4 regions of the Allochromatium vinosum DSM 180 genome follow, and region 1 is predicted to be linked to each of the others. Evidence: predicted binding sites of a transcription regulator. Region 1 holds the regulator's gene; each other region holds the start of a gene.
What was found. The regulator sigma-54, encoded in region 1, starts transcription at its own class of promoters, with help from an activator protein. The targets are predictions, from matches to a motif close to TGGCANGNTNCNTGCTT.

Region 1 (7,359 bases):
GTCGGTCGGCGAACAGCTTGTCGAGCGTCTCGTCGTGGGCGGTGCGCCCGAGTGCCGCCAGATAGGTCTGCTCGGGCGGACCGACGACCTGGAGTCGGTTGGGATGGATGAGATTGAGCGAGCCGATCAGCGACTGCCCCGGATCCGCCCCGCGCAACGGGCGGGGGGGCTGGGGCTCAGGGGTTAGCCAGCGCAGCTTGAGCTGGGTACCGGTCTGGGCGACGACGCTCTGGAGGCTGTCGATCATGTGAATCGACTGGGGTGCATGGGCCTAGAAGGCACTCAGGACACGCAGGATCTCGGCGCGCGAGCCGGATTCACGCAGTCGAACCCGCCTGTTCGGGTCGCTGAACAGGCTGGCCAGATGCGCGAGCAGTCGCAGATGCTCCTCGTTGGCCGCCTCGGGCACGAGCAGCGCGAAGGCCAGGTCGACAGGCTCGCCGTCGGCGGCGTCGTAATCGACGCCCTGGACGGTCTGCACGAAGGCGCCCACCACCTCACCGACGTCCTTCATGCGCGCGTGGGGCAAGGCGATACCGTGGCCGAGTCCGGTACTGCCCAGACGCTCGCGTTCGAGCAGATGCTCGAAGACGGTTTCGGTCTGAAGTCGGGGATGATCGCTGGCGAGCAGCTCGGCCAGCGTCTCGAGCAGGCGCTTCTTGCTCGCGATCTCGAGGCCGCATCCGATACGGGCTTCGTTGATCAGGTCAGGGCCTAACATGGCTCCAACTCCTGCTAACCACTGACGCGCGCGCGGGCGGCCAGGGGGTGATGGCTGATCCAACCAGGATGCCGCCGGCATTCGATGCTGGTCATGGATTGGGGTACCTCGGGCGGACGGACGTGGCCGGTGCCGTCTCGATGAAAGACACCTCGAACGCCGGTGGTGCCGGCCCTCGAGGTGTGACGGGCGTTGCATCCATCACCTCGGAAGACACGGCTTCCAAGGGAGTGGAGTGGCCGGGTTCATTCGGATTCGGCCACCTTGACGGCTCCGCCGCGATGGCTGCTCTTCTTCTCCTTGTAGCGGATGACCTGACGATCGAGCTTGTCGATCAGGCCGTCGATGGCCGCATACATGTCCTCGTGCACGGAGTCGGCGAAGACCTTGCCGCCGTTGACATGGAGCGTGGCCTCGGCCTTCTGCTCGAGCTTCTCGACGCTCAGGACGACATGGGCGTTGATGACGTGGTCGAAGTGGCGTGCCAGACGCTCGAATTTGCTGTCGACATAGGACTTCAGCGCATCGGTGACGTCGATGTGATGACCCGTCAGATTGATTTGCATCATTGGACTCCTTCAAAGATTCAAACGGCCTGTCAAGCCAGGCGTTTGCGCTCACTCGAGGCTGGGATACCCATGGCCTCGCGGTATTTGGCGACTGTTCGGCGTGCGACGTCGATGCCCTGATTCGCCAGTTCCTCGGCGATCTTGTTGTCGCTGAGTGGCTTGCGCGGGGATTCTCCCGCGATCAGCTTGCGGATCAGGGCGCGGATCGCCGTCGACGAGCATTCGCCGCCAGATGTGGTGTTGACGTGGGACGAGAAGAAATATTTGAGTTCGAAGGTGCCTCGTGGTGTATGCATGTATTTCTGTGTCGTCACCCGCGAGATGGTCGACTCGTGCAGTTCCAGTGCCTCGGCGATGTCGCGCAGGACCATGGGACGCATCCCCTCGTCGCCATGTTCGAGGAAGTCCTGCTGCATCTCGACGATCTTGGCGCCCACGCGCAGCACCGTGTCGTTGCGGCTCGCCAGGCTCTTGATGAACCAGCGTGCCTCCTGCAGGTGACTCTTGAGCGTCTGGCCGTCGGCGCTCTGGTCGGCGCGCCGCACCAGACGCGCATAGTCGGCATTGACCCTGAGTCTGGGGGTGATGTCCGGGTTCAATTCGACTTGCCAGCGGCCCTCTTTCTTGCGCACGAAGATGTCGGGGACAACGTACTCCGAGGCCGTCTCCTCGATCAAGCGGCCCGGCTTCGGATGGAGTCCGCGGATGAGGTCGAGCGCGCGGGTCAGGTCGCTCTCGGTTTCCTTGAGCAGGCGCGCGAGGGCGGTGACGTCGCCGCGCGGCAGGTGCTCGAATCCGGTCTCGCACACGGCGATGGCCAGATCGCGCCAGGGCGTCTCGCGCGACAGCTGGCGCAACTGGATCAGCAGGCACTCGCGCGGGTCGCGCGCGCCGACGCCGGCCGGATCGAGCGACTGGACGCGGTGGATCTGGGTCTCGACCTCATCGGCGCCGATCGTGGGATCGTCGATGGTGGCCACGAGTTCCCCGACGTCGGCGCGCAGATAGCCGTCGGCATCGATGGCGTCGATCACGGCCTGGGCGATCATGAAGTCGCGCTCGCTCAGGCGGCTGAGGTTCAGCTGCCAGGTCAGATGATCCCAGAGCGTCTGCGGGCGCGAGCGGTGCAGCAGCGGGTCGTAGTCGGCGTCGTCGCTCGAACCCGACGCCGTCGCCGGCAGATAGCCATCGAAGACGTCGGCCCATTGGGTGTCGACCGGCAACTCCTCCGGCATCTCGTTGGACTCGGCGCGCACCTCGCGCTCCAGGGGCGATTCGGACGGGGTCTCGTCGGTCTGGAAGCGGTCGTCGTCGAGCCGGGGCAGACGTGCGTCCTCCAGCACGCCGGCGTCGAGACGCTCGGATTCCTCGCCTTCCTCCAGCATCAGATTGCTTTCGAGCGCCTCCTGGATCTCGTGCTGCAACTCGAGCGTCGACAGTTGCAGCAGTTTGATCGCCTGCTGCAACTGTGGCGTCATGGTGAGTTGCTGACTGAGTCGAAGCTGAATGGATGGCTTCATCGATCGAGTTGGCGTCCGGCTGTGTTCCGTCTAACGTGATTTGAGCAATAAGGGTGCCTGTAATTTGAGTCTAGTCTACATGGAAAAATCGGCACCCAGATAGACATCGCGCACGCGCTGGTTGGCCAGCAGCTCTGAAGGCTCGCCGGCAGCGATCACGGTGCCGCCGCCGATGATGTAGCCGCGGTCGCAGATGGCGAGCGTCTCGCGTACGTTGTGGTCGGTGATGAGCACGCCGATGGAGCGATCGCGCAGATGGGTGACGATGGATTTGATGTCGCCGACGGCGATCGGATCGACACCGGCGAAAGGCTCGTCGAGCAGCATCACCGAGGGTTCGACCGCCAGGGCGCGCGCGATCTCCAGCCGCCGGCGCTCGCCGCCCGAGAGACTGAGCGCGAGCGAGTCGGCGACATGCGCGATGCCCAGATCCTCCAGCAGATGCTCGCAGCGCTCCTCGCGCTCGGCGCGCCTGAGGTCGCGTCGCGTCTCCAGGATGGCCAGGATGTTCTCGCGTGCGCTCAGCTTGCGGAAGATCGAGGGCTCCTGGGCCAGATAGCTCAGTCCGGCCCGCGCCCGCGCGTGCATGGGCAGGCGGGTGAGATCGCGCTCGTCGAGCAGGATGCGGCCCTGGTCGGCCTGGATCAGACCGACGATCAGATAGAAGCAGGTCGTCTTGCCGGCACCGTTGGGTCCGAGCAGGCCCACGACCTCGCCCGGCTCGACCCGGACGCTGACGTCCTGGAGCACCTGGCGGCTGCCGTAGCGCTTCATCAGGTGTTCGGCGCGCAGACCGCTCATGACTCGTCCGGGGTGATGGTGATCTTGACCCGGCCCGCGCCGCCGGCCCGGAAACGCGCCTTGGCCCGGTCGTAGAGGATGCGTTCGCCCGTGAGCCGATCCTCGCCCTGGATCAGCAGACCCTCGCCGATCAGCGCCAGCTCGTCCTTGTCGGCGTCGTATTCCATGCGCTTGGCGAAGGCCTGGACCTCGCCCTGGTCGTCGTCGAGTAACTGCTTGTAGCGGGCCGGTTGGCCGAGCGCGATGATCAGACGCGGCTGACGATCTTCGCGATGGTAGACGGTCACATGGTCGGCGAGCAGGCGCATGCTGCCCTGGTCGACCTGGACATGGCCGACATAGACGCTGGTGCTGTTGGCCTCGTTGACCTCGACCTCGTCGGCCTCGATGTAGATCGGCTGCCTGGCGTCGGCTTCGAGCGCCCAGGCATGCGTGCCAAGACCGAGGCCGAGCAGGAGGCCGAGGAGCGGCGGCCACTTGGAAAAGCTGGAGAACATGGGACGCCTCATGGTGCTGGCTGGCGTTCGGGTTCGGGTGAGAGCCGGATGCGGGCGCGGCCATGGAAGCTGGTGCGCGAGCTGTCTTCCAGGTACCACAGCTTCATCCCGTTGGCGGTCACTGAGTCGCCGTCGCTGTCGATACGCACCGGCAGATCGGTCTCGGCCAGTCCGGTCTGGCGCCAGATGTCCATGGCTTCGGTTTGCAGATGGACCGGGCGGTTGGTGGCGTCGGCCTCGCGGTCGAACCGAACGGCGCCGGTCAGGCGCACCTGATCACCGCCGGCCTGCACCTGCCCCAGGCGTGCCTGAGCGAACCAGGGCGGCCCGTCGGGCCGATAGAGCACCAGACGCGGCTCATCGAGTTCGGAGAGATCCTCGTCGGCATAGTGGCGTAGCCGCTCGGCACTCAGACGCCGGCTCGGCTGGCCGCTGGCGTCGGTCTCCAGGGCGGCGAGCCCCTGGACGCTATAGTCCGGCCGCCGCTCGCGCGGTGCGCGGACGCCATCGTCCTCGGGCAGGGAGCGAAGCTGCCACCAGGCGCCGAGTCCCAGGAGCACGAAGCCGGCCCCGAGCAGCCACTGGCGGCGTGCTCCATACTGACGCTCGGCGAAGTGGGTCATGCGTAGGAGGCCAGCAGGGGTTCGAGATGTCCCTGGGCGTCGAGGATGAATTCACAGGCCTCGCGTGCCGCGCCGCGTCCGCCCGGTGCCGTGGTGCGCCAGTGGGCCAGCTCACGCACCCGTGGATCGGCGTCGGCGACCGCGATCGCCAGCCCGACCCGGCGCATCACCGGCAGGTCGATGATGTCGTCGCCGACATAGGCGACCTGATCGTCGGTGAGTCCATGGACCTGCTTGAGCTGTTCATAGGCCGGGAGTTTGTGACGATAGCCCTGGAAGATGTCGGAGACGCCCAGGCTCTCCATGCGCATCTGCACGACATTGGAGTTGCGTCCGGTGATCACGGCCAGACGGATGCCGCTCTCCCGGAGCAGAACCATGCCGTGACCGTCGCGCGAATTGAACGCCTTGTACTCCTGGCCATCGTCGCCGAGGTAGAGACTGCCGTCGGTGAGTACGCCGTCGACGTCGAAGATGACCAGCCGGATGCGTGAGGCGCGTTCTCGAAGCTCTGTCATGTCGTGATTGAATCGCGTCCAGGGTTGGAATGCGTGCCCTTGTAGCCTTTTCGCGGCATGGGGTCAATACGAGCACGGAGTCGCTCGAATCCGGCGGGCCGATCCTCAGACGACTCCAGCGCGCAGCAGGTCGTGCATGTTGAGCGCCCCGATCAGGCGCCCTCCAGTGTCGACCACCAGCAAGCCATTGATGGCGCGCGACTCCATGAGACGCACGGCCTCGACGGCCAGCGCGCCCGACTGGATGGTGGCGCATTGGCGCGTCATGACCGTATCGATCGATGTGTGATGGACGTCGATGCCCTGGTCGAGCGCGCGGCGCAGGTCGCCATCGGTGAAGACACCGGCCAGGGTGCCATCCGGGTTCACCACGGCGCTCATGCCCAACCCCTTGCGTGAGATCTCTTCGAGCGTATCGAGTAGCGACGTGCCGAGCGCCACCCAGGGCAGGCGTTCGCCCTGGTGCATCACGTCGTCGACGTGCAGCAGCAGGCGCCGTCCGAGCGTGCCGGCCGGATGCGAGCGCGCGAAGTCCTCGGCGGTGAAGCCGCGGCTCTCCAGGAGCGCGATGGCCAGCGCATCGCCCATCGCCAGGGCCGCCGTGGTGCTGGAGGTCGGCGCCAGACCGAGCGGACAGGCCTCCGTGGCGACGCTGATATCGAGATGGACATCGGCCTCGTGTGCCAGCGTGGACTCGCGCCGCCCGGTCATGGCGATCAGGGGGACGCCAAGCCGCTTGATGAGCGGCAGGATGGTCAACAGTTCGGCGGTCTCGCCCGAGTTGGAGATGGCCAGCACCACGTCACGCGGGGTGATCATGCCCAGATCGCCGTGGCTGGCCTCGCCGGGATGGACGAAGAAGGCCGGACTGCCGGTGCTGGCCAGGGTGGCGGCGATCTTGCCGCCGATGTGGCCGGACTTGCCCATGCCGAGCACCACGATGCGCCCGTCACAGGCGAGCATGTGGCCGCAGGCGGCGACGAAGGCGTCGTCCAGGCGTTCGGCGAGCGCCGCCACGGCGCTGGCCTCGGTCTCGATCACAGCGCGCCCGAGGCGTTTGATCTGGCCGGCCTGCTCGGGTGAGAGCACAGCCGGCGGTGTGCCGAGTCGTCGTCGTTCAGTCATGGCGAGCCGTATCCAGCTGGGTTCGATGTGATTGAGGACCAGGGGGCGAGCATCGATCAAGCGGCACATTCGTGAAGGGTCCAGATCGATGGCTGGGGCAAGATTAACAGGATTGATGGCCGTATCGGCAAATCCTGCAAGCCCAGACCTCCAGGCGACCGCCCTGTCGCCGCAGCCGGAAGCGTGCGCCGGATTCGCCGCCGATCGTCGGCATGGCTTGACGCTGGCATCCGTGAGGATGAGAATCGCACGTTTCGATCGAGACGCTGGGATCATGACGGGGCAAGGGCTTGAGCCAGATGATGTACTGGAGACCCGCGGCGCGGTGAGCGATCCGGTCGCCGCCGTCTCGGACGCGCTCGTCGAGATCCGTGGTCTGAGTTTTCGCCGCGGCGAGCGGGTCATCTTCGAGGATCTCGATCTCGACATCCGACGCGGCGCGGTGACAGCGGTGATGGGGCCGAGCGGGACCGGCAAGACGACGCTGCTCAAGCTCATCACCGGACAACTGCACCCGGACGCCGGAACCATTCTCGTCGACGGTCGGGACGTGACCCGGCTCGACAGGGCCGAACTCTACCGGCTGCGCCGGCGCATGGGGATGCTCTTCCAGTCGGGTGCGCTCCTGACCGATCTGAGCGTCTTCGACAACGTCGCCTATCCCCTGCGCGAGCACACCAATCTGAGCGCCTCGATGGTGCGCAAGCTGGTGCTGCTCAAACTGGAGGCCGTTGGGTTGCGCGGGGCGCGCGACCTGATGCCGAGCGAACTCTCGGGCGGCATGGCGCGCCGGGTGGCGCTGGCGCGGGCGATCGCGCTCGATCCCATGATGATCCTCTACGACGAACCCTTCACCGGCCAGGATCCGATCTCGATGGGGATGCTGATGGCGCTCATCCGCCAGCTCAACGACGCCTCGGGCCTGACCAGCATCCTGGTTTCGCACGATGTGCGCGAGACGGCGAGCATCGCCGACTATCTCTAT
Region 2 (7,359 bases), 160 kb from region 1:
CGCCGAACTGGCGGAGGCGCTGCGTGAGGATTCGGCTTTTGGCCGGGTTCGGGTCTACTTTGGATGATCTGTCGTGGAGTGAGCTGGAGCGTTGCGCTCTTTTGGTGCAAAAAAGTGCGCTCTCGTCCATTTGAGTGCATTTAGAGGGTGAATCGCTCGCCTGGCGACCGGACTTGGTCAAGCCGGAGAGCGGCGCATCGAGCCGAACGCGCCCTGTCGAAACCGAGTTCTAAGTTCAACCCAATGTTTTTCAATGGATTCATGACCCGGTTCGGGGGCGAGGGTCTGGGACCCGCCGCTTGGCGATCCTGGATGCCTCTTATTGGCTTGCTCATTGCTTAATGGGCGCGAGGCGATGGCGAGCCACCGGGTTGCGGATCGATGCCGACGACCGTGGCAACCACCATCATTCGGGATGACCGATTTCGTGCGACGCGCGCCGCGACCTGCTAGGCTCCTGCATCGAGCCTTAGCGGATCGATTCGAGTGCATCGCGTTGGCCGGCCAGACTGTTCGTAGATACCACGTAGCGGAGACAATTCGAATGACTGACGTCATTAAGATGATCAAAGAAAATGAAGTGAAATTCGTCGATTTTCGCTTCACCGACACCCGTGGCAAGGAGCAGCACGTCTCCGTGCCGGCCCATACCGTCGATGAGGACGTGTTCAAGGACGGCAAAATGTTCGACGGCTCCTCGATCGCCGGCTGGAAGGGCATCGAGGCCTCCGACATGGTGCTGATGCCCGAGGCCGACACGGCGGTCATGGACCCCTTCTCCGATGAGGCCACGCTCATCGTCCGCTGCGACATCCTCGAACCCGACACCATGCAGGGCTACGAGCGCGATCCGCGTTCGGTGGCCAAGCGCGCCGAGGCCTATCTGAAGTCGACCGGCATCGCCGACACCGCCTTCTTCGGCCCCGAACCGGAATTCTTCATCCTCGACGACATCCGCTGGGGCGCCGACATGAGCGGCTGCTTCTACAAGGTCGACTCCGAGGAAGCCGGCTGGAACTCCGAGCGTGTCTTCCCCGACGGCAACATGGGCCATCGTCCGAGCGTCAAGGGCGGCTACTTCCCGGTTCCCCCGGTCGACTCGCTCAACGATCTGCGCGCGGCCATGTGCCTGACGCTCGAAGAGATGGGCGTGCCGGTCGAGGTGCACCATCACGAGGTCGCCACCGCCGGCCAGTGCGAAATCGGCACCCAGTTCAGCACCCTGGTCAAGCGCGCCGACTGGAACCAGATCCTCAAGTATGTGGTGCAGAACGTTGCTCACGCCTATGGCAAGACCGCGACCTTCATGCCCAAGCCGCTGGTCGGCGACAACGGCAGCGGCATGCACGTCCACCAGTCGCTCGCCAAGGACGGTCAGAACCTGTTCGCCGGCGACAAGTACGGCGGTCTGTCCGATCTGGCCCTCTACTACATCGGCGGCATCATCAAGCACGCGCGCGCGCTCAACGCCATCACCAACGCTTCGACCAACTCCTACAAGCGTCTGGTGCCCGGCTTCGAAGCGCCGGTCATGCTCGCCTACTCGGCGCGCAACCGCTCGGCCTCGATCCGCATCCCGCACGTCTCCAGCCCCAAGGCACGTCGTATCGAGGTGCGCTTCCCGGATGCGACCTCCAACCCCTATCTGGCTTTCTCGGCCATGATGATGGCTGGTCTCGACGGCATCCAGAACAAGATCCATCCGGGCGACGCCATGGACAAGGATCTCTACGACCTGCCGCGCGAAGAGGCCAAGTCGATCCCGACCGTCTGTCATTCGCTCGACATGGCGCTCGACTGCCTCGACCAGGATCGCGACTTCCTGACCGCCGGCGGTGTGTTCACCGATGACCTGATCGATGCCTACATCGATCTCAAGATGAAGGAAGTCACGCGCATTCGCATGACGACCCATCCGGTCGAGTTCGACATGTACTACAGCCTCTAAAGGGCTGTTCGGATCGGCGCGGTTGGGCTAGTCTTCAGACTATGCTCAGACCCGCGCCGATCCTCCTTTCGCTGCTCGTCTGCTCGCCGTCCAACGCGGAGATCTATCGTTGGGTCGACGCCGAGGGGCGGGTCAACTTCTCCGATCGTCAGACGCGGGACGCCGAACGGGTCGATGTGCGTTTCAGCAAGCCCGCCGGCTCGAATCCCGCTGCCACGCTTGGCCCAGGCTCGCCCGACGAAGCCTATCGCGGCCCCTATGTCGCACTCGACATCCTCGCCCCCGGCCTCGATGAGACCCTGACCGAGACCGACTCGGGGGTTCCAGTCAGTTTGCAGATCGATCCATCCCTCATCGGCGGTCATCGCCTGCTCCTGCTGCTCGACGGGAACACGCTCCCGGTCGAGGGCGCCCATACGCAGTTCAAGCTGACGGGGCTTGGCGTTGGCAGTCATCGGCTCCAGCTCCAGGTTCGTGGCGCCGACGATCGGATCGTCGCTCAATCCGCGCCACGCACCTTTCACGTTCGCCAACCCAGGGTGCCCGGTCAACTGCCCTGATCCGCCGTTCGCGTGGACTGTCCGTCCTGATTGAAGACTGGCGCTGTATTTGCTTGTTTTGCTGGCAAGGTGCCTGCCGGCAACGGCGGCCGGCGTCCGTATTCACAGGGAACCTGCGTGTGCCTTGCGTCCTGTGATGCAAAGAACCCTTTCAGGATCAAATGGATGATGACTCACGCGATCAGACCAAACCTCGAACGCCGGATACTCGATCATCTCAATACGGCGGTGATGCTGTTCGACGCCGGGTTGTGTCTCAAATATCTCAATCCAGCCGCCGAGGTGCTGTTCGAGGTCAGCGCGCGTCACCTGTTGGGCCAGCCGGCCGCGAGCCTGCTGCCCTGTCCTGACGCGAACGTCGAGGAGCGCCTGAACGAGGCACTCGCGTCCTGCCACCCCTTCACCGAGCGCGAGATCAACGTCCTGATCGGCGATGGGCGCACCAAAACGGTGAATTGCACCGTGCTGCCGTTGCACCATTTTGATGCAGACAAGGAAGTGCTGGTCGAACTCTACCAAGTCGACCGCCAGCTGCGGATCACGCGCGAGGAGCAACTGCTGTCGCAGCATCAGGCGACCCAGGCGCTACTGCGCGGGCTGGCCCATGAGATCAAGAATCCGCTCGGTGGTCTGCGCGGCGCCGCCCAGCTCCTGGAACGCGAACTGCCCGATGCGGCGCTGCGCGAATATACCCGCATCATCATCGACGAGGCCGACCGGCTCCAGGCACTGATGAACCGCATGATCGGTCCGCATCGGCTGCCGCGTCGCACGCCGGTGAACATCCATGACGTGCTGGAGCATGTGCGCACGCTGATCCTGGCCGAGTCGCCCCGAGGTCCGAAGGTCCATCGCGACTATGACCCGAGCATTCCGGACTTCATCGCCGATCAGGATCGCCTGATCCAGGCCTTGCTCAATCTGGCGCGCAACGCGGCCACCGCCGCCGGTCCGCACGGCTGTCTGCAATTCAAGACGCGGGTGCTGCGACAGTTCACCATCGGCAGCCGCCGTCACAAACTGGTGCTCCAGGTCCAGGTTCGGGACAATGGCTCCGGCATCCCCGACGAGATCCGCGACCGCATCTTCTATCCCATGGTCTCGGGTCGCCCGGACGGGACCGGACTCGGACTGTCGATCGCCCAGGAGCTCATCAATCAGCACGGCGGCCTGATCGAGTGCGAGAGCCAGCCGGGCGATACCATCTTCCATGTCTACCTTCCCCTGGAGCCGAGCCATGACTAGAGCACCGAATGTCTGGGTCATCGACGACGATCGCTCGATTCGCTGGGTTCTCGATCGGGCACTGCGCAAGGCCGAGATGCAGGTGACGTGCTTTCCCAATGGGGTTGGCATCCTGGAGTCGCTCCAGCGCGAGCAGCCCGATGTGATCCTCACCGACATCCGGATGCCGGGGATCGACGGGCTGGAACTCCTGCGTCAGGTGACGAGCCGCTATCCGGGGCTGCCGGTGATCATCATGACGGCGCATTCGGATCTCGACAGCGCGGTCTCGGCCTTCCAGGACGGCGCCTTCGAGTACCTGCCCAAGCCGTTCGACCTCGACGAGGCCGTCTCGCAGGTCAGCCGGGCCTGCCGGCGCGGGCGCGAGGAGCGCGCCGAGGAGGTCAGTGTCGCACGCGGGCCGGACATCATCGGCGAGGCGCCGGCGATGCAGGATGTCTTTCGCGCCATCGGGCGTCTGGCACGCTCCAACATCACGGTGCTCATCAATGGCGAGTCGGGCACCGGCAAGGAGCTGGTCGCCCATGCCCTGCATCGTCACAGCCCGAGGAGCGAGCGTCCCTTCATCGCACTCAACATGGCGGCCATTCCGCGTGATCTGCTGGAGTCCGAGCTGTTCGGTCACGAGCGCGGCTCCTTCACCGGCGCCCAGGCGCGGCGCGAGGGACGCTTCGAGCAGGCCGACGGCGGCACCCTCTTTCTCGACGAGATCGGCGACATGCCGGCCGAGTTGCAGACCCGGCTGTTGCGCGTACTGGCCGATGGCGAGTTCTATCGGGTCGGCGGGCTGGCGCCGATCAAGGTCGACGTGCGCATCATCGCGGCGACGCATCAGAATCTCGAGCAACTGGTGCGCGAGGGGCGCTTTCGCGAGGATCTGTTCCACCGGCTCAACGTCATCCGTATCCATCTGCCGGCCCTGCGCGACCGACGCGAGGATATTCCGCTCCTGATGCGTCACTTCCTGGCCCAGGCCGCGCGCGAGTTGAGCTGTGAGCCCAAGGTGCTGCTGCCGGACGCCGTCGACCGGCTCCAGCGGCTCGACTGGCCGGGCAATGTGCGACAATTGGAGAACACCGCCCGCTGGCTGACCGTCATGGCCTCCGGCAAGCATGTTCATGCCGAGGATCTGCCGCCCGAACTCAATGCCGGCCTGAGCGAGAGTGTCCGCGACGAGTCCTGGGAACATGGATTGCGCCGTTGGGCACGGCAACGGCTCAAGGAGGGGCGCGAGGGGCTGCTCGACACGGCCTTGCCGGCCTTCGAGCGTGTCCTCATCCAGACCGCGCTCGAACAGACCGGCGGGCGACGTCAGGATGCCGCCAGACTCTTGGGATGGGGGCGCAATACCCTCACCCGCAAGCTCAAGGAGTTGCGTCTGGAGCCGGACTTCGTGGGCGATGAGGATGGGGTCTCATAGCGGTTCCAATGATCCGGGCGAGATCCCGACGGCTTCAGACCGAGACTCCTATTGGTTTTTAGCGACACGGGAGAACCGCGTTGGACAGCAGTAGTATCGAACTCAAGGGTTCCGCGATCGAGGCGATCGACCGAGACGGCGATCGGGTCGAGATCCGCTTCGCGCGCGCCTATCTGATCAAGACCATGACCGGCTCGGCCGAGCGCACACGCTGGTGGCAGGCCGGCAGCCTGGTGATCGAGGACGCCAAGGTCAGTGAGTGCCCGCCGCCGGGTGGGCTGGTGTGTGCCGGCGGCGATCTCGACGAGAACATCTACACCTATCGCGACATGATCCCCATTCCCTTCGAGAGTCGCGGCCATATCCGGTGCGAGCTGTACTTCGAGGGCACCGAGTCACGCTTGCGCCTCACAGGGACCGCCGCACGCTTGACGATGCGCGACGTTCCCAAATACATCGAGCACCTGCGTCCCGGCTGAGCGCCGTCTCAGGTTCCGCTCTCCCGCAGAGGGAGAGCGGCCAGGCGCCGCGACGGTTGCGGCGCGCGCGTCAGCGGCCTCGGATCAGGGTGCCCACGCCGGTATCCGTGAAGAGATCGAGCATGACGGCATGTTCCACCCGCCCGTCGATGATGTGCGCCGACTTCACGCCCGACTGCACGGCCTCGATGGCGCAGCGGATCTTGGGCAGCATGCCGCCGTGGATCACGCCTTCCTCGATCAGCGTCTGCACGCGCCCGACGTCGAGTTCGGAGATGAGCTGCCCTTCGGCATCGAGCAGGCCGGCGGTGTTGGTCAGGAGCAGCAGCTTCTCGGCCCGCAGCACCTCGGCCATCTTGCCGGCGACCAGATCGGCGTTGATGTTGTAGGAATGCCCATCGGCGCCCACGCCGATCGGCGCGACCACCGGGATGAAGTTGCTCTTGGTCAGCATGTGGATGATGGCCGGATCGATGCTCTCGACCTCGCCCACATGGCCGATATCGATGATCTCGGGTGCGCGCAGCTCCGGGGCGTCGCGTTTGATGAGCAGCTTGCGCGCGCGGATCAGGTCGCCATCCTTGCCGGTCAGCCCCACAGCCGAGCCACCGTGCCGGTTGATGAAGTTGACGATCTCCTTGTTAACCAAACCGCCGAGCACCATTTCGACCACGTCCATGGTCTCGGCATCGGTCACGCGCATTCCCTGCACGAATTCACTGGCCTTGCCGAGCCGGCTCAGGAGCGAGCCGATCTGCGGGCCGCCGCCATGTACGATCACCGGGTTGATACCGACGAGCTTCATCAGCACCACGTCGCGGGCGAAGCCTTCTTTCAGCGCCTCGTCGACCATAGCGTTGCCGCCGTATTTGATCACCATGGTCTTGCCCTGGAAGCGCTTGATGTAGGGCAGTGCCTCGATCAGGACATGGGCAATGGTCTGGGCGCGTTCGGTTGGGATTGTCATCGGGTCGGGGTCTCATCGAAAACGGAAGCGGGACTGTTGCGCTGAACCTACGGCAGGCCATGTCGGGCGTCAAGCCGGCGTCATGGTCGTGCGCAGGCGATGACGGTCCGGCCTCTTGTCCCGGGTTGGAACATTGGTCGTTTTTAGTCGCTACACTTAGGACCGCTGGCACGGCTCGACCGGGGGAACAGCGGTTCCGGTTGTTTACGAAGACTCCTACTGGAGGAGCTATGAATCTTCGCTCGCTTCGTTTCAAGATCGCCGCCGTATCGGCGCTCTCGCTCTTTCTGCTGGGTACGGCGCTCACGCTCTACGCCGTCTGGATTCTGGAGCGCCAGGTCGCCCAGCAGCGTCAGACAGCGTTTTCGCGCTACGAGCAACTGCTCCTGAATGGCGCCGAGACCCAGGCCAAGACCATCGAAGCCGCCCTGACGCCGGCCTTGCAGAGCGCGCGGGTTCTGGCGTATACGCTGGCGACCGCCCCGGCGTCACCCGACACGGCCGGGACGGGGCGCCAGGCCGTCAACAGCATGCTACAGGCCGTGCTGCGTGGCCACCCCGATTTCCTTGGCGTCTATACCGCCTGGGAACCCAATGCCTTCGATGGCCGCGACGCCGACTTCGCCAACCAGCCGAACAGCGATGCCAGCGGACGCTTCATCCCCTACTGGAGCCGGGCCGCCGACGGCGCGCTCGCTCTCGAACCCCTGGTCGACTACGAGACGCCCGGTGCCGGCGAC
Region 3 (7,359 bases), 1.1 Mb from region 1:
TCGTGTTGGCATTGGCCAGGTTGTGGTTGTTGATCGACTGCGCATAGGCCGTCTCTTTGGCGCCGGACATTGCGAGATAGAGAAAACGGTCCATGGTTCAGCCTCCGCACGATCGCTATATCAACGGATATTGAGAATGGTCTGGGTCATCTGATCAGATGTCGAAATGGTTTTGGCGTTGGCTTCATAATTGCGCTGAGCCGTGATCATATTGACCAGTTCCTGACTGAGATCGACATTGGAATTTTCGAGCGCACAGGACTGGATGCTGCCCAACCGCCCGTCCCCAGCCGCCGCATAGATAGGCTCGCCAGAATTGTAGCTTTCGCCCCAATTGTTATCGCCGAGTTGCTGTAGACCCTGAGGGTTCTTGAAATTCGCCATCGCCACCTGCCCTAAAACATAGGACTTACCATTCGAGTAGCGAGAAAAGATGGCCCCGTCGGCATCGACATCGAATCCGCTGAGCGTGCCGCTGGTATAACCATCCTGAGTCACATCATTGAGGTTGTTCCTGGAATTGTGATATTGGGTCGAATTCGACATATCGATGGAGAACGCCAAAGCCCCAGCCCCATTGTCATCCGGTGGAGTCAAAAATGGCCCCACTGAGACAGCAATTGGATTTGGAGTCGAGGTGGCGGTATCAAATACACCGGCGGCCGTGAAGATAGCTGTATTTGTGCCGCCGCCTACGTCCTGCATGACGCCAGCCGAATCACGCATGCCAACATGGACCGCCCAGTTGTCTGGAGCGGTTTTGACAAAATACATAGTCACATCTCGGGGTTTGCCCAGAGAGTCGTAGACCTGATAAGTTGTCGACCAGTTATAACTCGTGGGATCAACATCAGTAGCCGGGGCCGTTGGAAATGCAAATGCCGGCCCTGGAGGAGTCGTTCCGGTTATAACTGTTTCATCGGAATTGAGATTGACCTGTAACTCGACCTCCGTCGTGGCCTTCGGCGCCATATTGTCCAACGGCAACTGAATGTCTTCCAGCTTTCCGGTATCGAATGCGGATACAGCGCTATTGGGCGTCGTCGGCGGATAGGCTTGCAAGCGCTGTCCTGAAGAGTTGACGACATAGCCATCTCGATCGACCTGAAAGGCGCCATTGCGCGTATACACCTTTCCATCCTGGCCAGCTTCACTGTTCAAAACGAAAAAACCTTCACCATTGATGGCTAGATCGAGTGTATTGTCAGTCAGCTCGACATTCCCCTGAGAAAACTGCTGAGTCACCGCATCCAATCGGACACCGACAGCCGATTTATTGACGCAGGTGTAGAAAGAAGAGGCGTAGATATCGGCAAACTCTGCGCGCGACTTTTTGAAACCAATGGTGCCGGAGTTGGCGACATTGTTGCCGGTGACTTCGAGATCTTTTGCAGCGGCTTGCAGGCCACTCAACCCGATACTAAAAGACATGAGATTATCTCCTGCTGTGATGCCTGAAGGACCAGATCACTAACCGACACGTTTGAGGCTTGAAAAACCAACTGAACCCAGACCCTGCACATCGAGCATGAGTGCGCCCGTACCGCTGTCCAGGGAGACACTCTTGACCTGACCATCGAGTAGTGTTTCGAGTGCTTCGGTCTGACCATTGCGCTGAGCGGTGACACTGAACGAATAGGTGCCAGCCGGCGCCGCCGAACCGTTCGCCAGCAACCCATCCCACTCGAAATCGATCAGACCGGCACTCTGGTTGCCCAGATCCAGGGTTTGAACCAGTTGGCCGGTCGCATCCTGGATGTTCACCGAAACCTGAGTCGCCGAAGCCGTCAGATCGACCGCTCCACTTACTTTCTGCCCCGCCGAAACGTCCGCTTTGCTTGCCGGAACCAGAACGCTTTGACCGACCAGTGTTGCCGCCTCAACGGTTTGACCCTGCAAGAGGGTCTTGGAAAGCGTTTCGAATGAACTCGTCAGCTCCTCGATGCCTGTCAGGGTCGAAAATTGCGCCATTTGAGAGGCGAAATCTTCGTTCTCGACCGGGTTGGTCGGATCCTGATTGGTCAATTGGGTGATCATCAATTTGAGAAAATCCGATTGACCCAGCGCGTTGTTGCCGCTCCCGGTGGAAGCCGTGCCAGCAGCGGTTCCGGTGGTCGAATTCGTGGTGTTATAGCCGGTCAACCCGAGGCTGTTCAAATAATCCGTGGTCAATGCAGTCATGGTGAAGGCTCCTGGGCCATCATTCGTGTGTTATCCCGATCAGCTCTGACCGACTTGCAGTGTGCGCTGCAACAGAGAGCGCGCAGTCGTCAGCACCTCGACATTGGCTTCGTAGCTACGCGAGGCCGACATCATGTTGGCCATCTCTTCGACCACGTTGATCGCAGGCCGAAAGACATAGCCTTCTTCATTGGCATGGGGGTGATTGGGTTCATAGGTCGGGATCGGCTCACATTCGTCATCGACGATGCCCGCGACCCGCACCGGCATGGCCACGCCATTGGGATCTTCCTGATCGATCACGGTCTGAAAAAGAACGTGTTTCGCACGATAGGTATCCTCGGCTGTCGACGCCGTCATGGCGGCATTCGCCATATTCGAGGCTACGGTATTGAGCCGCACGGACTGTGCCGTCAGTGCCGAGGCTGATGTATTGAAGATACGGAACAGATCGCTCATGACATCACTCCTTACTCAGCGCCTTGCGCAGACTCGACACGCGACGATCGAGGAATTCGAGCGTACTTTGATAGTGCGTGGTGTTTTCGGTGAAAGCAGCGCGTTCGAGCTGCGGATCGACGGTGTTACCGTCGAGCGAGGGTTGCGCCGGGATGCGATAGAGCAACTCCGGCTCCAGCGCCCTGGATTTGTCGATCTCGTTGGTCAAATGATTGGCGCGGGTCGTCGCCAGCTTCATCCGATTGCTCATTCCCTCGACTTCGGCGAGCACTTCGGTGAAATGGAAATCGCGCGACTTGTAATTCGGCGTGTCGACGTTGGCGAGATTGGAAGCCAACAGCTCTGCCCGACGGGCTTTGATGAGCACCGCCGAGGGCAGGACTCCAAAGGCTTTGTCGAGCGAGAGACTCATGGCACTGGCATCCGCAACGAGGGTTGTCTGCTGAATTGCAAACAACATGCCAGACAATGACAGTCAGGACGCCGGGACGGACATCCCGGAGGAGAGAGGCCGAACCTCCGGTAGGCTCGGCGCGAATCGTGGCACCCTGGAGTCTACGGCCGGCGCCGCAGCAGGCTGCCCTGAGGTGTGCGCACGATCTCGAAGGCCTCGGTGTAGGAACTCACCGACTCCGAGGCACCGACGAAGAGATAGCCACCCGGATCCATCTGCCGCGCCATACCGTCAAAGATCCGACGCTTGGTGTCGGCCGAGAAATAGATCAGGACATTGCGACAGAAGACGACATCGAACTTGCCCAGCAGGCTGAAGGAATCCATCAGATTGAGCTTCTGGAAGCGCACCCGGCGCTGGATGTCGGGCTTGATGCGATGGCCGTTCTCGAGCGTGTCGAAATATTTCTGACGCCGCTCCGGTGTCAGGCCACGCACGATGCTCAGCCCGTCATAGAGACCGCTGCGGGCCTCGGCCAGCACGCTCTCGGACAGATCCGTGGCCAGGATGCTGACCGGCGAGGATTTGGGCGGAAAGCTCGACTCCCACTCGGCGACCACCATGGCGATGCTGTAGGGCTCCTGGCCGCTGGAACAGGCCGCCGACCAGATGCGGATGGGTTTCTTGCGCGCCTCCAGCTCGGGCAGCACCACCTGTCGCAGGATCTCGAATGGATAGCCGTCGCGAAACCAGGAGGTCTCGTTGGTCGTCATGGCGTCGATGACGCGCGACTTGAGCGTCGGATTGCCCGACTGGCGCAGCGCCCGCAACAGATCCTCGACCTTCTGATAGCCGAACTCGCCGAGCAGACGCGACAGACGGCTGGCGACGAGATACTGACGGTTCTCGCCCAGCACCAGGCCGCAGCACTCTGACAGAAACCGAGCGAACTCGGCGTAATCCTGCGCGTCAATCACGAACCCGCCCCATATCAATCATGCCGCGCATACTTGAGCACGGTCGCCCCCAGTTCGTTCGGATCGAATTTGGCCAGAAAATCGTCGGCCCCGGCCCGCTTGACCATATCGACATTGAATTGACCGCTCAGCGAAGAATGCAGGATCACGCACAGATGCTTGAGCTTGGCATGTTCGCGGATCTTGCGTGTCAGGGTATAGCCATCCATGCGCGGCATCTCGATATCGGCGATCACCAGCTCGATCGAGGCATCGACCATATCGGCCTCCGCCAGTTCCTCCAGATACTCCAGCGCCGCCTTGCCGTCGGAGCGGCTCTCGGTGCGGAACCCCAGCGCCGTGATGGCGCGCTCGATCTGCTTGCGGGCCACCAGCGAGTCGTCGACGACCAGGATGCGCCTGTCGTGCGGAACCTCCTCGGCCAACTTCTGCACCTCGGCCGAGACGTCCGTCGAGAGATTGTTGATCTGGGCGAAGACACGCTCGACATCGATGATCTCGACCAGTTGACCATCGACCTCGGTGACGGCCACCAGATAGCTCTCGCGCTCGGTGCCGCGCGGGGGCGGCTTGACCGTCTCCCAGTTGACGTTGACGATACGGTCGACCGCCGAGACCCAGAAACCCTGTACCGAACGGTTGAACTCGGTCACGATCACCTTGGCGTCGTTGTTCTGATCGACCGGGAGCGGATCGAAACCGATGGCGCGCGCCAGATCGACCACCGAGACCGTGCGTCCGCGGATGTTGGCCACACCGCAGACCATGGGGCTGGAGCCTGGCAGATGTCTCAGGGTCGGCTTGGCGATGACCTCGCGGACCTTGAAGACATTGATGCCGAAGATCTGCCGACCACCGAGATAGAACAGCAGCAGTTCCATGCGGTTCTGTCCGACCAGGCGGGTTCGCTGATCGATATCCTCGATAAATTGACTCATCTCACCCACACCCTCATTGATGTCATTCGCTAAAGGCCCGCCTCACAACCACCGATGGCCAGTGTAGCAGCCACGAAGCGGCTCGACGCGCTCGACATCGACCGTTCGTCCGCCAAGCACCCGCTGTGAGCCGGCGCGGTTCATGCATGATTTCAGCCAAGTCAGCCACGCGAGGAGCCGCATCATGACAGTGACGACGACCCAGACGTTCCAGTCCCGCCTTCGAGCGCGCACCATCGGATGCGCCCTGATCGCGGCCGGACTGCTCCAGCCCGCCCTGGGGTCGGACATCGAACCCGTGGAACGCATCCTGAACACCGCGCGCGCCTTCGCCGCCGCAACGGCCGGCACGTCCCCCGATCAGGAGACCCTGATCGAGATCGGGCAACTCGACAGCCGATTGCAACTGACACGCTGCGCCCACCCACCGACCGCTCAACTCGCCCCAGGGGCACGCACCGATGGCCATACCACCATCAATGTTCGCTGCTCCGACCCTGTGAGCTGGTCACTGTTCGTCCCGGCACGCATCGAGCGTCATCTGCCGGTCGTGGTACTCGAACGTCCGATCAGTCGTCAACAGGTCATCGGTCCCGACGACATCCGAATCGAGCGTCAGGCCGTCTCGACCCTGACCAACGGCTACTTCACCGAGGCCAGTGACGTCGTCGGTCTGGCCTCGCGCCGTCGTCTGATGCCCGGCCAGGTGCTCACCAGCGCCCACGTCACCCAGCGTCGGATCGTCGAACGCGGCCAGGAGGTGACACTCTTCTCGGCACGCCCCGGTCTGGTCGTGCGGATGAAGGGAACCGCCCTGGAGAATGGCGTCGAAGGTGAGCGCATCCGGGTGCGCAACACGTCGTCGAAACGGATCGTCGAAGGCTATGTCGAACCTTCCGGTGCCGTGCGCGTCGCATTATGATGGTAAACCAGCGTCAATGAACGACGAAGATCCAATCATGCTCTACAGTTTTCCAACCCATCGCCGATATTCATAGGCGTACCCCAATCGACTCTGGACTCAGCCCATGGATATCAAGCTTCCCATTGGAAACAACCTGCGCACCGATGGACCGGCGGCAGGGGGCAAGCCGCGTGGCAGTCCCTTGCAAGCCGATCAAACTCCGGTCACGCCCAAGGAGGCGGCGGGCGAATCCGTCACACTCACAGATACGGCCAAGACCCTGAGTTCTTTACGTGGAGGCGCGCAGGATGCCCCCATCGACAAGACCCGCGTGGCCGAGATCAAGTCGGCCATCGCCGAGGGTCGTTACACGATCGACAATCAGCGTCTGGCCAAGAGCATTCTCGACTTTGAGGGCGTGTTCACTTGAACGCCCGGAACGATCCGAGTCAGGCATCAGGCGCGAATGATATGGGGGCATTCGTCGCGTCACTCGACAGGTCCATCGAGGACATGCGCCGACTCGCGGAACTGATGCTGGATGAACTGCGGGCGATCGAGTCCAGGGATCCCGATGGACTCCAGCAGATCGTCGATGCCAAGCGAGGTCTCCTGGCCCGCCTGGAGAACGAGACCGCGCAGCAGAAACGCTGGATCGAGGCCGCTGGTTTCGGCTTCACGCCCGATGGCCTGGAGCGATTCATCCAGGCCCACGATCAGGCCGACCAACTCGGAACCCGCTGGTCGACCCTGCTCGACCACACACGCCGCTGCGATCGGCTCAATAGTGACAACGCCCGTCTGATCGAGCGAGACCAGCGACGTGTCGCCATGACCCTGCGACTGCTCAAGGGCGAGGACACCGGCGCCACCTATGACCCACGGGGCCGGGCCGCTTCCAGCGGTCAGCGCGGACGCACCATCAGCCAGGCGTGAGGCGCTCGGAGCATCCATGAGCGAGCCGACGCGCCTCCCGCCCTCCGGCTCCGGCGCGAATCCTCCGATCGGAGGCCGGGCGCTCGACTCGACAGCGAACGCGCTGACCGGCCGACTCCAGGTCGGAATGCAGGTCGAACTCATGCCGGCCCGCTCGATCACTCCCGAACTGATCGAAACGCGACTGCGGCCAGTCGGAGGGACAGGCGGCTGGACGAACAGTGTCCGGGCGCAATTGACCACAGCCCTGCCGGCAAACGGACTTCAAGCCACAGCCAATGAACGCCCGGGATCGGGCGCGATGCCGACATTGCGCGCCGAGGTCGTCGCCACCAGTCCGACACTGGTGTTGAAGCTCGTTTCGGTAGCGGATCGCCCCATGCCCATGCCGGGTCCGCCAACCGCCTCGGGGGCCGGCTCGCGTGAGTGGCTGGGACAGCAGTTCCGGCAGCACTGGCCCGAGTCACGTCCGGTCGCGGCCACGCTGGATCGAATCGCGGTGCAACTGGCCGATGAGATCGCCGGCACGCCCATCACGGCCCCGACGAGCGCCACCAACACTGAGACCAA
Region 4 (7,359 bases), 190 kb from region 1:
AAGGCGAGAATCCAGTCGTCCTTGGCCAGTTCGATCTTGTCGCCGAGTCCGGGGGTCTCGGCGTGCGACAGCACGCGCGCGCCCAGCACCCGGCCGTGCGGGTCGACGCCCAGGATCAGTTCGATGAGGCCCGAGTAGCCGGAACCGCTCACCCGATAGGCCACGCCCGTGACCTCCAGTCCACGCAGGGCGCGATAGACCACAACCGGCGCGCCATCGGCGCCGGGCAGGGTCAGCGGGTCGGCCAGCAGATCGTTGTCATGCAGCGCCGGTGGCAGCACCTGGCTGAGCGACGCCTTGAGATCCTCGGCCTTGCGCAGGGCGATGGTCTCGTGCGTGGCCAGATTGCCGGCTACCAGCAGCACGGCGGCCAGCAGGGTGAAACCGCCCAGCAGCACGGCCTGATAGGCGATGCTCTGACGTTGGTTCAGCACGGCAAGCAGGCTCATCGGGAGGTCTCCACGTCGTTGGCATATTCGAGTGGCTGGCCGCGCCGGTCGCGCCCGTAGATGCGCGGCTTGACATAGTGGTCGATCAGCGGCGCGCAGGCGTTCATCAGCAGCACCGCGAAGGCCACGCCCTCGGGATAACCGGCCCAGGTGCGGATGACATAGATCAGCAGTCCGCAACCGGCGCCGAAGAGGAGCTGGCCGCGCGCCGAGACGGGCGATGTCACCGGATCGGTCGCGATGAAGAAGGCGCCGAGCAGGGTCGCGCCCGAGACTAGGTGATAGAGCGGACCGGCATAGTGTTCGGGATCGATCAGGTGCATGAGCGCGGCCAGAACGGCGATGGTGCCGAGCAGCGCCACCGGGATGTGCCAGGTGATGACACGCTTGTAGAGCAGGAACAGCCCGCCGAGCAGGAGCAGCAGCGCCGAGGTCTCGCCCAGGCTGCCGGCGACGGTGCCGACCGCGCCCGAGAGCGGTGCATAGAGATCGGGCAGGATGGTCGCCAGCGTCTCGCCCTGACCCAGTTCGGTGCGCACCTGACCAAGTACCGTGGCCCCGCTGAAGGCGTCGAAGCCCTGACCGCCGAAGGTGATGGCGAGACTCTCGACCAGCCCCGGCGCTTCGGCGGAGAACAGCGGCGTGGGCGCGACGAAACTCGTCATCTCCAGCGGAAAGGCGATCAGGAGCGCCACGCGCGCGACCATCGCCGGGTTGAACAGATTCTGGCCGACACCGCCGAACACCTGTTTGGCGACCACGATCGCCAGCAGCGCACCGACCACGCCGATCCACCAGGGCGCCCAGGGCGGCAGAGTCATGGCCAGCAGCCAGCCGGTCAGGAGTGCCGTGCCGTCGCTCAGATCGGGCCGGATCGGTTTGCCGGCGAACCACAGACTCAGGATCTCAGCGAGCAGGGCACCGGCCAGTGTGGCCAGAAAGAGCCAGATCGCCGGCCAGCCGAACTGCCAGAGTCCGAACAGGGTGGCCGGAACCAGGGCCAGCATCACCAGCCCCATGGTGCGTGGGATGCCGACGGTGTCGTGGGCGAAGGGGCCGCACTGGGCGGCGGGTGTCTCGATCGGCATCTCAGGCCTCCGTCTCGGCGGCGACAGGTTCGGCGGCAGTCGCCTGTTGCGCGGCGGCTGCGGCCTCGGCTTTCTTGCGCGCCGCCATCTCGCGTTTGCGCTGTTCCATCTGTTCGCGCTTGGCGCGTTTGATCGCTTCCATGCGCGCGGTGCGCTGCTCGGCGAGCCGCTTGGTCTCGGTCTGTTTCTGCTTGGCGCGTCCGCGCGCGGCCATCTCGCCCTTGGCATGGTTGAGATACTGGACCAGGGGGATATGTCCCGGACAGACATAGGCGCAGGAACCACAGCCGATGCAGTCCATCAGACCGCGTTTGACCGCGCCCTCCAGATCGCCGGCGCGGATGTGCGCGACCATCTCCAGCGGCACCAGACCGCAGGGGCAAGCCTGGACGCAGCCGGCACAGCGGATGCAGGGACGGGGCGTGCCGCCATTGATCTCGGCGGCGGTGAGTGCCAGCACGCCATTGCTGCCCTTGACCATGGGGACACGGGTGCTCGGCAAGGGCTGGCCCATCATGGGACCGCCGCTGATGAGCCGCGCCGGTTCGTCCTTGAAACCGCCGCAATGAGCGATCAGATCCTGGACCCGGGTGCCGAGCGGCACGCGCACATTGGCCGGACGGGCGATGGCTCCACCGCTGACGGTGACCACGCGCGCGACCAGCGGATGACCCAGCCGCAGCGCCTCGTGCACGGCGAAGGCGGTTGCAGGGTTGTGCACCACCACACCGATGTCGGCCGTCAGACCGCGTGCCGGGGTCTCGCGTCCGGTCAGGGTCTGGACCAGATGTTTTTCCGACCCCATCGGATAGCGGGTCGGCAGGCGCGCGATCCGGATGTCGGGATCGATCGAGGCCGCCACCGCCATTGCGGCCTGCGCCTCGGGTTTGTTGTCCTCGATGCCGATGACGATCCGGCTCACGCCCAGGGCGCGGGCCATGAGGCGAATTCCGTCGATCACCGACTCGGCCCGTTCGCGCATCAGGCGATCGTCACAGGTCAGATAGGGTTCACATTCGGCCCCATTGATGACGAGCGTGTGGACCGCATAGCGCTTGCGCAGATCGAGCTTGACGGCGGAGGGAAAGGTCGCGCCGCCCAGACCGACGATGCCGGCGGCGGCCACGCGCGCGGCGATCTCCTCGGGCGCGAGCGCGAATGGATCCTCGACGCCCTGGATGTGATCGGCCCAGCGATCCTCGCCATCGGGCTTGAGCGTGATGGTCGGCACCGAGAGTCCGGACGCATGATGGGCCGGATACTGACCCACGCCCATGATGCGTCCCGAGGTCGGGGCATGGACCGGCGCCGAGATCACGCCCTGACCATGGGCCAGCAGCTCACCCTTGGCCACGCGCTGACCACGCCGCACGGCCGGACTGGCCGGCGCGCCGATGTGCTGTTGCAGCGGGATGTGCAAGAGATCCGGCAGGGGCAGCGTCTCGATCGGCTGCTCGGAGGCCAGGCGTTTGCGGTCATCGGGATGGACGCCGCCGCGAATCTTGAACAGTTTCATGACTGAAGCGCGTCCTGTGGTTTGGGCCAGTACCAGTTCTGAAGGGTCGGAGCCAGCGGGCGCATCTCGATGCCCTCGGTCGGACAGATCTCGGAGCAGAGTTCGCAGCCGATGCAGGCATCGGCGAAGACGACGTGGATCATGTTGTTGGCCCCCATGATGGCGTCGGTCGGGCAGCGTTTGAAACACTTGGTGCAACCGATGCACAGCCCTTCGTTGACGTGCGCGATCATCGGTGGTTTGTCGGCGACCCCCGAGAGATCGACGCTGACGCCGAGCAGGTTGGCCAGTTCCTCGGCCAGCGCGCGTCCGCCGGGGGGGCAGATGGTCACGGAAGCGGTACCCGAGGCGATGGCCTCGGCTGCCGGGCCACAGCCTGGATAGCCGCATTGTCCGCATTGTGACCCCGGCAGCAGGGCGGCGACCTGCTCGGTCAGGGCGTTGCCCTCGACCTTCAGATAGCGCGCGGCGAGCCCGAGCAGACCGCCGAGGGCGAGACCGAGCGCGGTGAGGCTGGCGATGGAGGCAAACATGGCTCAGTGGTCTCCGAGTTGGACGCAGAATCTTCGGTATCCGGCGGTGCGACGGCCCGCCGCCCAGTACTGACTGAACACGACGAACCCACAGCGCCTCTAGGCCAGTCCGGCAAAACCCATGAACGCCAGCGACAACAGCCCGGCGGCAATGAACGCGATCGGCGCGCCGGAGAAGGCCGCCGGCACCTGTGCCAGCGCCAGCCGCTCGCGCATCCCGGCGAAGACGACCATCACCAGCGTGAAGCCGAGCGCCGAACCCAGGCCGTAGAGTGCGCTCTCCAGGAAGCCGTGCTCCTCCTGAACGTTCAGGAGTGCCACGCCCAGCACCGCACAGTTGGTCGTGATCAGCGGCAGATAGATGCCAAGCACCTGATAGAGCGCCGGCGAGATCTTGCGCATCGCCAGCTCGGTGAACTGCACCACGGCGGCGATGACCAGGATGAAGGTGAGGATGCGCAGAAAGCCGAGGCCGAGCGGCTGGAGTAGCGCGTGTTCCAGCACCCAGCCGGCCACCGCCGCCAGGGTCAGGACGAAGGTGGTCGCCAGCCCCATGCCGAGCGCCGAGTCGAGCTTGCCCGACACCCCCATGAAGGGGCACAGCCCGAGAAACTTGACCAGCACCACGTTGTTCACCAACGCGGTGGCCAGGATCAGTAGCAGATACTCGCCCATTGCACCAACAGCCCCTGCATGTCATCGATGCATCGCCCTCTGCAAAGCCAGTGCCAGCTCGAATCATGCACGGTTGGATGCGTGGTTGTGCGCCCGCGTGCATCGGCGTTCGGAGGGGCGAAGGTTCGAAATAACCGACTGATCGATATCGATTTATTGCTTGGGGAAGCCGGCTGGACGATCGGGTGACAACAGGTCGGACAGCGGCTTCGGTCGTGGAAGCGGACTGTTGCTGTAGCGACGCTCGTGTTTGTTGCGTACCCTTGGATTGTTGGAAAACGCACAAGCCCCATGTCACATGGCACTTGCGTCAGCGAATTCGGCATTTCTTTTGCTTCTAATTAAAGCCGAATCACCACATCCGCCGTCCACCAGGAGCTACCCGTGCCGGCCCGATCCGCCCCGGAACCCATCCCATCGACCGAGATCCTCAACACGCTCGGCGAGTTCATCGCCTCGCCGCCCGACGGCACCCCGCCCGAGGTGGTGGAGGCACTGGTCCGCATGGGCGGCGACAGCGCCGATCCGCTGCCGCCGCTGCTGTTCTTCGAAGCCGTCGAGCAGTCGCCGATCGCCATCTCGATCACGGATGCACGGGCGACCATCCTCTACGTCAACCGTGCCTTCGAGTCCCTGACCGGCTATGCGCGCGACGAGCTGCTGGGTCGCAACGAATCGCTCCTGTCCAACAACGCCACGCCCAAGAGCGTCTATGAACAGCTCTGGCGCACCATCCTTGCGCGTCAGACCTGGAGCGGCACCCTGGTCAATCGCACCAAGTCGGGCGGGGACTATCTGGCCGAACTGACCATCACGCCGGTCATCGACCGCGACGGCGATCTCAAGTACTTCCTCGGCATGCACCGTGATGTGACAAAGGTGCACGAGCTGGAAGGTGCCGTGCACCAACAGAAGGCGCGCCTGGAAACCGTGCTCGATGCCGCGCCCGTGATCGTGGCGCTGCTCGACAGCGCCGGACGGGTGATCCTGGACAATCAGGAATACAAGCGGCTGTTCACCGAACTCAAGGGGCGCGAGCCGGCCGAGGTGTTGCGCGCAGCGATCGGCGAGCAGCTCGGCGTCGATCCCTTCGCCGCCTGTCTGGAGCACGGGCGTGCTTTCAAGAACATCGAGGTCAATCTCGACATTCGCGGCCAGTCCGGCGCGCGCTGGTTCGCCTGCTCGCTCAACCCGGTCGACGAATCCGACGCCAGTGCGCGCAGCTATTTCGGCGAGTCGGCGCAGGGCGAACGCCGTCTGCTGCTGCTGGCCAACGACATCACCAGCCGCCGTCGCGAGATCGAGCGCGCCCATCTGGAGAATCTGCGCGCGCGTCTGGCCGAGCAGCAGCGCATGCACGGCATGCGCGAAGCGCTGGCCGCCGCCGTCTATCAGATCCAGGTGCCGCTCAACGTCATCCAGGCCGCCGGCAGCATGTTGCGTGATGGCGTCGGCAATCCCGAGATCCTGGCCACCATGCTCGATCAGATCAACGAATCCGGGATCAAGGCGTTGGCGACCCTGACGGCGGCCCTGCCCGAGGAGCCGCGCGAGGCCGGGGTGCGGGTGAATGTCAACACACTCCTGCGCCAGGTGCTCGAACTGGAGACTCAGCGTCTGCTGGCTGGCGGTATCGTCGTCGACTGGCGCCCGGCGACCCTGCTGCCCGAGCTGAACGGCCACAAGAACCAGTTGCGCGCCATGTTCAAGCATCTGATCGACAACGCCATCCAGGCCCTGCGCGAATCCGGCCGGCCCAATCGTGAGCTGATCCTGACCACGCGCCCGCTCGACCGGGGCGTCGAGGTCGAGATCCAGGACAATGGTCGCGGCATCACGCCCGAGGACCGCTATCGCGTCTTCGAGCCGTTCCACATCGGTTGGCGTGATCGACGTGGCCGGTCCGGCATGGGACTTGCTTTAGCTCAAGAGATCGTCAACGCCCATGGCGGATCGATCGAGGTCGATCCCGATTTCACTGGTGGCTGTTTGATTCGACTGTCCCTGAACGCTGTACTGGCGGACGACTGAACCTTGACCGATCGATCCATGAGCTTCAATCCAACCACCCCTGGGGTATCCGGGGAGACGAGCCGGCTCGCCCTGCTCGAATCGCAACTCGCGGCGCTGTTCGAGGTCAGCCGCGTGCTGAGCCGTTCGCTCGATCTGCGCCAGACCCTGCGCGAGGTGCTCGGTGTGCTGCACGAGCGCGCGCGTCTGCGTCAGGGCCTGGTGTCGCTGCTCGACGAGGAGCGCGGCGAACTCCTGATCAGCGCGCTCCACGGCCAGGACGCCGAGCCGTTCGAGGCCGTCAGCTACCGCCCCGGTGAGGGCGTCATCGGCCATATCCTCACCGCCAACGCGCCCTGGGTGCTGCCGCGTCTGGGCGATGAGCCGCGCTTTCTCGACCGGCTCAATCTCTATGATCCGGATCGGCCCTTCATCGGCGTGCCGATTCGCTGCGACGAACAGGCGATCGGCGTGTTCGCCGCCCAGCCGCCCGTCGGTGCCGAATTGCTGGACGACCGCGCGCGCTTCCTGGAGATGGTCGCCAACCTCATCGGCCAGACGGTGCGGCTGGCGCGCACGGTCGAGGCCGAGCAGCAGGCGTTGCGTGAGGAGCGCGACAAGCTGCGGCGCGAGGTGCGCGGTTCGCACGGCTTCGACAGCATCATCGGCCGCGCCGATGCGATGCGGCTGGTGTTCGAGCAGGTGCGTCAGGTCGCCAAATGGAACACCACAGTGCTCATCCGTGGCGAATCCGGCACCGGCAAGGAGCTGATCGCCAACGCCATCCACTACAACTCGCCGCGCGCCCGCGCGCCCTTCGTCAAGCTCAACTGCGCCGCGCTGCCCGACAATCTGCTCGAATCCGAGCTGTTCGGCCACGAAAAAGGCGCCTTCACCGGCGCCGTCTCGCTGCGCAAGGGCCGCTTCGAGCAGGCCGACGGCGGTACGCTTTTCCTCGACGAGATCGGCGAGATCACGCCCGCCTTCCAGGCCAAGCTGCTGCGGGTGTTGCAGGAGGGTGAGTTCGAGCGCGTCGGCGGCGGGCGCACGCTCAAGGTCGATGTGCGAGTGATCGCCGCCACCAACCG

Region 2: glnL (nitrogen regulation protein NR(II)) is a predicted target of sigma-54. The motif match lies at 2,547-2,563, and genes of this name have one in related genera.
Region 3: flgA (flagellar basal body P-ring formation chaperone FlgA) is a predicted target of sigma-54. The motif match lies at 5,081-5,097, and genes of this name have one in related genera.
Region 4: nifL (nitrogen fixation negative regulator NifL) is a predicted target of sigma-54. The motif match lies at 4,582-4,598, and genes of this name have one in related genera.

Annotation. Positions count from the first base shown of each region.
Region 1 is NC_013851.1:3,216,081-3,223,439, reverse strand. It holds gene hprK (HPr(Ser) kinase/phosphatase) at 1-247, opposite strand, end outside; gene ALVIN_RS14205 (PTS sugar transporter subunit IIA) at 272-721, opposite strand; gene hpf (ribosome hibernation-promoting factor, HPF/YfiA family) at 967-1,287, opposite strand; gene ALVIN_RS14195 (RNA polymerase factor sigma-54) at 1,320-2,810, opposite strand; gene lptB (LPS export ABC transporter ATP-binding protein) at 2,886-3,611, opposite strand; gene lptA (lipopolysaccharide transport periplasmic protein LptA) at 3,608-4,108, opposite strand; gene lptC (LPS export ABC transporter periplasmic protein LptC) at 4,117-4,731, opposite strand; gene ALVIN_RS14175 (KdsC family phosphatase) at 4,728-5,249, opposite strand; gene ALVIN_RS14170 (KpsF/GutQ family sugar-phosphate isomerase) at 5,355-6,374, opposite strand; gene ALVIN_RS14165 (ABC transporter ATP-binding protein) at 6,649-7,359, shown strand, end outside.
Region 2 is NC_013851.1:3,379,690-3,387,048, reverse strand. It holds gene ALVIN_RS14970 (cation diffusion facilitator family transporter) at 1-67, shown strand, start outside; gene glnA (glutamate--ammonia ligase) at 545-1,948, shown strand; gene ALVIN_RS14960 (DUF4124 domain-containing protein) at 1,990-2,508, shown strand; gene glnL (nitrogen regulation protein NR(II)) at 2,674-3,753, shown strand; gene ntrC (nitrogen regulation protein NR(I)) at 3,746-5,173, shown strand; gene ALVIN_RS14945 (hypothetical protein) at 5,254-5,652, shown strand; gene argB (acetylglutamate kinase) at 5,723-6,619, opposite strand; gene ALVIN_RS14935 (methyl-accepting chemotaxis protein) at 6,850-7,359, shown strand, end outside.
Region 3 is NC_013851.1:773,951-781,309, reverse strand. It holds gene flgF (flagellar basal-body rod protein FlgF) at 1-94, opposite strand, end outside; gene flgE (flagellar hook protein FlgE) at 121-1,431, opposite strand; gene ALVIN_RS03310 (flagellar hook assembly protein FlgD) at 1,471-2,181, opposite strand; gene flgC (flagellar basal body rod protein FlgC) at 2,221-2,640, opposite strand; gene flgB (flagellar basal body rod protein FlgB) at 2,645-3,052, opposite strand; gene ALVIN_RS03295 (CheR family methyltransferase) at 3,196-4,011, opposite strand; gene ALVIN_RS03290 (chemotaxis protein) at 4,026-4,949, opposite strand; gene flgA (flagellar basal body P-ring formation chaperone FlgA) at 5,134-5,871, shown strand; gene flgM (flagellar biosynthesis anti-sigma factor FlgM) at 5,978-6,283, shown strand; gene ALVIN_RS03275 (flagella synthesis protein FlgN) at 6,325-6,789, shown strand; gene ALVIN_RS03270 (flagellar hook-length control protein FliK) at 7,091-7,359, shown strand, end outside.
Region 4 is NC_013851.1:3,029,262-3,036,620, reverse strand. It holds gene rsxG (electron transport complex subunit RsxG) at 1-449, opposite strand, end outside; gene ALVIN_RS13365 (RnfABCDGE type electron transport complex subunit D) at 446-1,537, opposite strand; gene rsxC (electron transport complex subunit RsxC) at 1,539-3,053, opposite strand; gene ALVIN_RS13355 (RnfABCDGE type electron transport complex subunit B) at 3,050-3,586, opposite strand; gene rsxA (electron transport complex subunit RsxA) at 3,686-4,261, opposite strand; gene nifL (nitrogen fixation negative regulator NifL) at 4,646-6,292, shown strand; gene nifA (nif-specific transcriptional activator NifA) at 6,311-7,359, shown strand, end outside.